Regions from separate parts of the Streptomyces sp. NPDC008317 genome, predicted to be linked through region 1. Evidence: riboswitches for the same ligand, from Rfam matches in the RefSeq annotation. Region 1 holds a riboswitch; the other holds the start of a gene.
The links. Region 1 has a riboswitch for ZMP and ZTP ahead of ACFY9V_RS20985 (bifunctional 5,10-methylenetetrahydrofolate dehydrogenase/5,10-methenyltetrahydrofolate cyclohydrolase). Riboswitches for the same ligand answer to the same signal wherever they lie in the genome.
Positions count from the first base shown of each region.

Region 2: it holds a riboswitch for ZMP and ZTP, as region 1 does, so the genes downstream of both, ACFY9V_RS26305 (glycine hydroxymethyltransferase) here and ACFY9V_RS20985 (bifunctional 5,10-methylenetetrahydrofolate dehydrogenase/5,10-methenyltetrahydrofolate cyclohydrolase) in region 1, are expected to answer to the same signal.

Region 1 covers NZ_JBIBFQ010000006.1:188,089-192,560, forward strand. Annotated here, with positions in the region: gene ribA (GTP cyclohydrolase II RibA) at 1-552, opposite strand, end outside; gene ACFY9V_RS20970 (hypothetical protein) at 503-670, shown strand; gene ACFY9V_RS20975 (AEC family transporter) at 1,131-1,493, shown strand; gene ACFY9V_RS20980 (dihydrofolate reductase family protein) at 1,478-2,107, opposite strand; gene ACFY9V_RS20985 (bifunctional 5,10-methylenetetrahydrofolate dehydrogenase/5,10-methenyltetrahydrofolate cyclohydrolase) at 2,216-3,046, opposite strand; ZMP/ZTP riboswitch at 3,096-3,182, opposite strand; gene ACFY9V_RS20990 (DUF4253 domain-containing protein) at 3,479-4,156, opposite strand; gene ACFY9V_RS20995 (hypothetical protein) at 4,255-4,472, opposite strand, start outside.
Region 2 covers NZ_JBIBFQ010000008.1:397,725-402,196, reverse strand. Annotated here, with positions in the region: gene ACFY9V_RS26320 (LacI family DNA-binding transcriptional regulator) at 1-214, opposite strand, end outside; gene ACFY9V_RS26315 (methyltransferase domain-containing protein) at 547-1,287, opposite strand; gene ACFY9V_RS26310 (3-hydroxyisobutyryl-CoA hydrolase) at 1,405-2,361, opposite strand; ZMP/ZTP riboswitch at 2,579-2,673, shown strand; gene ACFY9V_RS26305 (glycine hydroxymethyltransferase) at 2,694-4,154, shown strand; gene ACFY9V_RS26300 (DUF4190 domain-containing protein) at 4,271-4,472, opposite strand, start outside.

The DNA of each region.
Region 1 (4,472 bases):
GGTGTGCTCGACCTTCGCCCGCAGGTAGCTGACATTCGCCGCCGACACGTGGACGGCGGTCGGAATCTGCTCGACCACGGCCGTCCCGAGCGCGGTGAGCTGCCGCGCCTTGTCCGGGTTGTTGCTCAGCAGCCGTATGCCGTCGACCCCGAGCGCCGCCAGCATCTGGGCCGCCGCGGTGTAGTCCCGCTCGTCCTCGCCGCGCCCGAGCGCGCGATTCGCCTCGTACGTGTCGAGGCCGTCGTCCTGGAGCGCGTACGCGTCGAGCTTCGCGTACAGACCGATCCCCCGGCCCTCCTGCCGCAGATACAGCAGATACCCGCCGGTCTCCGCGATCCGCTCGACCGCCTCGCGCAACTGCGGCCCGCAGTCGCACCGCTGCGACCCGAACACGTCCCCCGTCAGGCACTCCGAATGCGGTCTGACCAACGGCGACTCGGCGCCCTCGTAGTCCCCGAGGCCCAGCGCCAAGTGCTCCTTGCCGTCCACCAGACCGGTGAACGTGAACACGTCCGCCGTCGTCCCCCACCCGTCCGAGAACCGCAGCGGCACCCGCACCTTCGTCCGTATCCCGGCGGCCGGCAGCGGATTCTCCCCGCCCCGCGCCGCGTTGACCGCCGTGCCCGACGCACTGGTCGACACCTTCGACGCCATGCTGACCCCCTCATAAGATCTTGAAACATCAAGCTCTTTCGGCGGTCGGATTATTTCCCCCACCCCAAGATGTGACCCAGGCCACACGTATGAGTCGCCGTCCCCGCTCCCTCCTCGACCCGCCCGATACGGCCGCCCCCGGGTCCGCCACGCGCACTGACCGTCAGCCGCAAGCTGTTCCGGCACCGCCAGGCCGACCAGGCGATCGGCGCGATGTGCGCGTCCTACGTCAACTCCGCCAACCTCGGCATCCCGGTCGCCGTCCACGTCCTGCACGACACGTCCTTCATCGTGGCCGCCGCGCTCTTCCAGATGCTCTTCGTCACCCCGCTGATCCTCGTCCTGATCGACCTCGACACCCTCCGCGGCGTCGGCGCGCTGTGGCGGCGCATGCTCCGACTCCCCTTCCGCAACCCGGTGATCGCCGCCTCCGCCACGGCCCTGGCGGCGGCCGCCACCGGACTGCCCCTGCCGAAGTGGTCTCCCCCGTCCAACTGCTCGGCGGCGCGGGCGTTCCCTCCGCGCTCTTCGCCCTCGGCATGTCGCTGCACGCCCGTTCCCGCCCCACCCCGGCCGCGCGCACCGAACGCCGCCTGCTGGCCAGCCTCAAGACCGTCGTCCGCCCCCTCCTGGCCTATCTGCTGGCCCGCTACGCCTTCGCCCTCTCCGGCCACGCCCTCTTCGCCGTCGTCCTGTGCGCCGGACTTCCCACCGCGCAGAACGCCTTCATCTTCGCCTCCGAATACCGGCTCCCCACCGACCTCCCCCGCGACACCGTCCTGCTCACCACCCTGCTCTCGATGGTCACCCTCACCCTGATCGCCTACGCGCTCGGCTGACCCCCGCCCCCACCGGCGGACGGCGTCACCGGCTGCCCCACCTCGTACGTGAGATAGGCGAATTGGCCGACCCGCTCCACGTCCGTCAACCGCAGCCGCCCCCCGTCCAGCCGTCTGGGCAGCAGCGGCGCCCCCGCTCCCAGCGTCACCGGCGCGACGCCGAGGATGATGTCGTCCAACAGCCCGGCGTCGGCGAAGTTCCCGACCAACTCGCCGCCGCCGAGCAGCCACACGTTCTCCCCGTAGCCGCGGCTGCCACCGCTCCCCTCTCGCGCCGCGGCCACCATCTCCGCGTGCACCGGCCGTACGTCGCCCTGGACGAAGCGGATGTCCGCCCCCGGCACGGCGGGCAGATCGTCCCGGTGCGTGAAGACCCAGCACGGCCGGTCCCCGTACCAGCGCCGCCACTCCTCCGGCCGGTCCACCACCTTCTCGTGCTCCAGCACCCAGCGGTACGTCGTCGCACCCATCGCCAGCACCCCGACGCCCGCCATGAAGCGCTCGAACGGCTCTCCGGGTTCGGTGTCCACCTCGAAGAGCCAGTCGAGCGAATTCGCCTCATCGGCGAGGAATCCGTCGAGCGTGGTCGCTGTGTAGTACTGAGTCCTGGTCACGGTCACAGCCTGCCACCCACCACTGACAATTGCCCCTCAAGCGGACATCGGCGCAGGTCGGCCGCGCTCAACACCGCGGCAACGGCGGCCCGTCCCGGTCCCGGGCCCTTACACCCCGAGCTGGCGTGCGGCGGCGTCCACCGTCTGCGCCAGCAGCACGGCGATCGTCATCGGCCCGACCCCGCCCGGCACCGGCGTGATCAGCCGCGCACGACCGCGGGCCGTCTCGAAGTCCACGTCGCCGACATTGCCCGCGTTGTACCCGGCGTCGATCACCACCGCGCCCGGCTTGATGTCCTGACCCCGGATCAGCCGGGCCCGCCCCACCGCCGCCACCACGACGTCCGCCTCCGCGACCACCGCGGCCAGGTCCTCGGTACGCGAGTGGCAGTACGTCACCGTCGCGTCCTTCGCGAGCAGCAGCATCCCGACCGGCTTGCCCAGGATCGCGCTGCGGCCCACCACGACCGCGCGCTTCCCCGCGAGCCCGACCTCGTACTCCTCCAGCAGCCGCATGATGCCGCCCGGCGTGCACGACACGAACCCCGGCAGACCGAAGCTCATCGCGCCGAACGAGCTGACCGTGACGCCGTCGACGTCCTTCTCCGGCGCGATGGCCTCGAACGCCGCCCGCTCGTCGATGTGCGGGCCCACCGGATGCTGCAACAAGATGCCGTGCACCTCGGGGTCGGCCGACAGCGCGCCGAGCGTCTCCACGAGTTCCGCCGTACTGGTCCGCGCGGGAAGCGCCACATGGCGCGACAGGATTCCGGCCTTCGCGCTGCGCGACTGCTTCATCCGCACATACGTCACCGACGCGGGATCCTCACCCACCAGCACCGTCGCCAGGCACGGTGCGAATCCTGTGCGCCGTGCAAGGATCGACGCCTTGGCGGCGGTCTCCCCCATGATGCGCCGGGCCAGACCGGCCCCGTCCATGAGCCGCGCGGTATGTGTCGATGCCACCGTTGCCTCCAGGCGTGTTCAGTCCACTCGCCCAGGCGCACGGCACCGACGTATGCGTCAGGCCGCTCCCCGGTGGTACTCCACCTCAGCGCCAGTCACGGCCCACCCGCACTCTATCCGCCCCCGCCGCCCCCGCCCCGTATCGCCGGTGCCGGGCCGGGACCGCAAGCCGCCCTGAAAAACTCCGCCGCCCTGAACCATCTCGAACGGACCCCGTAAAACGACAGAAATCCCGTCCGATCATGAAGATCGGCGGGATTCCGTCAAACGTTCCCGAAATCGCCCAGGAACGGCCCTGTTGTGGGGTGTTGACGAATACCTCTGATCAGGCACACGTGGCGCCCGTGAAGATCGCTTCCCGCGGCAAGGTTGATCGTTTCCCGCGCAAGGTGTCAGCGAGGGGCCTCAGTCCCACCAGAAGTCCCAGTTGTGGACACCGGTGAGCCGCTCAGCGTACGCGCCCAGTGTGTACGGGCGTCTGCCCTGCCAGATGTTGTCAGGGCAGAAGGCGAAGTGCTCCGCAGCGACCAGGAGGGCGTCCTCCTCAGTTGTGGGTGGGGCTGCGACGCTGAGATGCAGGGTGGAGAAGCCGACAGCGACGACACGGGCGCCGAACCGGTTCTCCCAGTCGCCGACGATCGCGGAGAACTTCGCCGTGTCGTTGTCGTAGTTGGCGGGACCGGACCATCCTGCCGTTGTGAGGGCTTCTGCGCCGGATGCGGCGGTGACCAGCCCGAGACGCGACTTGGGGTGGTCGGAAAGGAACACCTCGGCGTACTCGGCGGCCAGTTGGTCAGCGCTCAACACGGCTTCTCGGCTGGGTGCGCGTCCGGGCCAGCTTTGCTCGAAGGGGGCGGTGACGGCGAGGCGCCGATCGGCCGACAGCATGTCGTCGTCTTCATCGACGGCGGTATACGTCGCCCACCACTTCGCGAGAAGGGCGGTTGGGTCGTGGCCCGTGGCAGCGGACATCTGCTCTGGAAACACCTCGCCCGATCCCCAGGGGCGGAATTCGGCATCCTCGGGGTCGAGCGCGTCCAGCAGCAGGGGCCACTGGCCGGAGCCTCTGTGTTCGGCGTGCATCCGAGCCCACAGCCCGGCTGCGGCCGGCTCGTCGCTGAGCCATAGGGGTTGGGAATCCCCATCGCCTTCACTGGACGTGATCATCCGGCCGGGCGGCATCACTGAGCGGATCCGAGCACACCGTCACGGAACTGTTGGAAGGTGTGCCAGCCCGACGTCTGTCCCGGATTGATCAGGTCCCCTTCGGCGAGATCGAGCACCTTGCACCGCAGAGCCTCTGCAAGGCGGAAGACGGGTGCCAGCACGTCGTCGCCGGAGCCCCGAATGTGAAGCATGATCGAGTCCACCGGGTCTTCTGAGCCGATGCTGAGTTCGA
Region 2 (4,472 bases), on a different contig from region 1:
CGGGCCGGTCGACGACGAGTCCGATCGCGCCGCTGCGGCTGTTGGACAGCGCGCGGGCGGCGCTGCTCGGATGCCAGCCCATCCGCGCGGCGATCTCCAGAATCCGGGCCCTGGTCTGCGCCGACACCCCGGCCTTGCCGTTCAGCGCGTACGAGACCGCGCCCTTGGACACGCCCGCGGCGTCGGCGATGTCGGCGATGGTGGGACGCTTCACAGGGCTCACTCGGCCTCAAGGTGCCAGGGCCCGCGCGGGCCGTGCTCGGATGCGATCGGCACACACCTTAACAACGCTGAAACGTCGCCGCACCCTGTGTGACGGACTCCCATGGTGCCCCATGACGCTGCTCAACTCAACCGGTTCAGCGACTTCGAGCGCCTGCGCGCGAGTGCCGCTCCGGCCCCCTCACGGCTCCCCCGACCGGACCGCGTCCCGTACCGCCCGGCTGTGGCGGGGCGCCGGCTCCGGGGCAGGGGGGCCGCCGGGAGACACGCGCGGAACAGGCGTACAGGGCCCGTGTGCGGCCCCTCCCGGCCGGGCCCCGCCCCTCACGCCCGTGTCGCCGCGATCTCCAGGCGTACGTAGTCCACGACCGGTTCGGCGAGCCGGGCGGCGACGGCCTTGACGAAGGGCTCACGGTCGTCGTCGGCCATGCCGTCGAGGTGGGCGCCGAGGACGACGGTGGCGAGGTAGGACTCCAGTTGGTCGCCGGGCTCGAAGCGGGCCGGGTCCGGCCGGAGGCCGACCTCGATGCCGGTGAACCCGGCGTCGGCGAGCTGCCGCCGGGTGTCCTCGACCCCGGCGAAGTCCCAGACGTCGGGCGCGCCGCCCAGGACGTCGGCCACGGCCGCGTTGACGGCCGCGATGTTGCCCCGGCCGCCGCATTCGCTGACCAGTCGGCCACCGGGGCGCAGCCGTCCGGCGAGCGAGGTGAAGAGCGCCGCGTGGTCGGCGATCCAGTGGAAGGCGGCGACGCTGAAGACGGCGTCCACCTCGCCGTCGAACGGCAGCGGTCGCGTCAGGTCGGCGTGGACGACCTCGACACGGTCCAGCCGTCCGGCGAGGCGTTCGCGGAGCTGTTCCAGCATGCGGACGGAGCCGTCCACGGCCACCACCCGGCCGCGCGGCAGGAGGTCGAGCAGGCCCGCCGTGTCGCGGCCGGTGCCGCAGCCCGCGTCGAGCACCCGCTCGTCACCGGCCAGCGGCAGCCGCCCGAGCGTGCGCCGTCCCCAGCCGAGGTGCGGCAGGGGAAGCGAGTCGTACGTCTTGGCGTCCCATTCCCTCGGCATGGCGCGGCACTCCGTTCCCCGGCCCTCGGGCCGTCAGCTCCCGCCGCGGCACGGCGAGTTCAGCGGTCACGCTACGCCCGTCGTCCACATCATGACACCCGTATCTCACATAATGAGCTACAGGGTCGCTGACCAGGTCGGCTTGCGGTCCTTGTCGACCAGCGCCGCGCGCACGCCCTCCGCGAAGTCGGGGGTGAACGCCGTCGCGCACGCCCATGCCAGCTCGTCCGCCAGGCACTCCTCAAGCTCCGCGCGGGCGCCGCGCGCCAGCAGGTCGAAGGTGATCGCCAGGCTCGCGGGCGACGCACGGCGCAGCGCCTCCAGCGTGTCGTCCGCCCACGCGCGGTCCTCGTCCTCCGCCACCAGCCGCGCCCACACCTCGCCGAGGTCGGGGGCCGCGAAGCAGCGTTCGATCGCGGCGAGGTGGTCCGTCAGCTCCGACGGCGGCGCGCCGACGTACCGCGCCAACGGCGCCCCTGCCAGGTCCGTGCCGTCGTCGCCGATCAGCGCCGCCTCCAGCGCGGGCAGTTCGGCGGCGGGCACGTAATGCGTGGCGAGACCGCACGCCACGGCCGCCGCGCCCGACACGCGCACTCCGGTCAGCCCGAGGTACCAGCCGACCGCGCCCGGCAGCCGGGGCAGGAAGTAGCTGGCGCCGATGTCGGGGAAGAAGCCGATCCCCGTCTCCGGCATGGCGAGCGCCGCCCGCTCGGTCACGACCCGCGCCGACCCGTGCACCGAGATGCCGAGGCCGCCGCCCATCGCGTAACCGTCGATCAGCGCCGTGTACGGCTTCGGGTACCGCGCGATCATCGCGTTGAGCCCGTACTCGGCCGTGAAGTACGTCTTCACCGCCGTCTCGTCCCCGGCGAGCGCCGCCGCCCGTACGGCCCTGATGTCACCGCCCGAGCAGAACGCCTTGGGCGACGTGCTGCGCACCACGACCGACCGTACGGCCGCGTCGTCGCGCCACCCCTCCAGCGCCTGCGTCATCAGCCGGACCATCGTCAGGTCCAGCGCGTTCAGCGCCCCCGGACGGTCCAGCTCGATCACCCCCGTGCCCCCTTCGCTCACACGGGTCCTCACGGGCGATCCGACGGCATCCATGCTGCTCCCCACGGCTTCCGGACCCCGCCACCGGAGCCTCGCCCCCATCCAAACAGACGCCTCTCGACGCCCCGCGCGAGCGGCCCCGGCACCGGCGGGCGGGCACGCGGGCGGGCAGGGGTGTGCGGAACCGTCTCACCAGGCCGACGCGCGGTACGCGCCCCCGAGGGACTTGGTACGCTCGGCGACGGGCCGTGACTGGCGCGCTGGGATGGGTTCAACCATCGGGAAGCGGCCCGCGCTGGAAGCGATGAAGTGCCGTGCGCCTGGGCCGTCCCGTTCCGATCAGGAGGACTCCCATGGCCGCTTCCGAGCCGTCTGCCAGCACCGCCTCGACCGCCTCAACCGCCTTCCGCAGCGCGCTGGACGTGATCCGCGGGGTCGAACCGCGCGTCGCGGACGCCATCGCGAACGAGCTGACGGACCAGCGCGAGATGCTGAAGCTGATCGCCAGCGAGAATTACGCGTCGCCCGCCGTGCTGCTGGCGATGGGCAACTGGTTCAGCGACAAGTACGCCGAGGGGACCGTCGGCCGCCGCTTCTACGCGGGCTGCCGCAATGTGGACACCGTCGAGTCGCTGGCCGCCGAGCACGCGCGGACCGTGTTCGGCGCCGACCACGCCTACGTACAGCCGCACTCGGGCATCGACGCGAATCTGGTGGCCTTCTGGGCGGTGCTGTCGCAGCGGGTCGAGAGCCCGGCGCTGGCCAAGGCGGGCGTCAGGCAGGTCAACGACCTGTCGGAGGGGGACTGGGCGGAACTGCGCCGCGAATTCGGCAACCAGCGGATGCTCGGCATGTCCCTGGACGCGGGCGGCCACCTGACCCACGGCTTCCGCCCGAACATCTCGGGCAAGATGTTCGACCAGCGCAGTTACGGCACCGACCCGGCGACCGGTCTGCTGGACTACGACGCGGTACGGGCCACCGCCCGCGAATTCCGTCCGATGATCATCGTGGCGGGCTACTCGGCGTACCCCCGGCTGGTGAACTTCCGTCTCATGCGGGAGATCGCGGACGAGGTCGGCGCGACGCTCATGGTGGACATGGCGCACTTCGCCGGTCTGGTCGCGGGCAAGGTGCTGACTGGCGACTTCGACCCGGTGCCGCACGCGAGCATCGTCACGACGACCACGCACAAGTCGCTGCGCGGCCCGCGCGGCGGCATGGTGCTGTGCGACGACTCGCTGGCCGAGCACGTCGACCGCGGCTGCCCGATGGTGCTGGGCGGCCCGCTGCCGCACGTCATGGCGGCGAAGGCCGTGGCGCTCGCGGAGGCGGCGCGGCCGGAGTTCGCCGACTACGCGCAGGCCGTCGTCGACAACGCGCGCTCCCTCGCCGAGGGGCTGCTGACCCGCGGCGCGAAGCTGGTGACGGGCGGCACCGACAACCACCTCGTGCTGATCGACGTCTCCGGCTACGGGCTGACCGGCCGCCAGGCCGAGGCCGCGCTGCTGGACGCGGGCATCGTCACCAACCGCAATTCGGTGCCGCAGGACCCGAACGGCGCCTGGTACACCTCCGGCATCCGGATCGGCACCCCGGCGCTCACCACGCGCGGGCTCGGCGCGGTCGAGATGGACGAGATCGCGGGCCTGATCGACACGGTGCTGTCCGGTACGACGGCCGCGCCCGCGAAGAGCGGCGGCCTGTCGAAGGCGAAGCACGTGCTGGACGCGGCGGTGGCGGAGCAGGTCGCCAAGCGCGCCACCGACCTGCTCGCGGGCTTCCCCCTCTACCCGGGCATCGACCTGAGCTAGCGCCCGCGACCCGAACCGGGTCCTGGACCGGACTCCCCCGAACGCCGAGCGGGCCCTTCCCTTGCGGGAGGGCCCGCTCTGTTCGGCGGATCGGCGGATCGGCGGATCGACAGTCCCTAGCTGAACTGCCAGATCACGCCGTGGTGGGCGATCGTCAGCGCCAGGACGACCAGCAGGTCGGCGACGCCGAGGGCGAAGCCGAGCAGCGCGCGCCCGCGGCGCTGGGTGCCGCGGCTGATCGCGACCAGGGCCAGCACGATGGCGACCGGGCCGAGCACGAGGTTGAGGACGAGCAGGCCGGGGAGGCCGAGCAGGAAG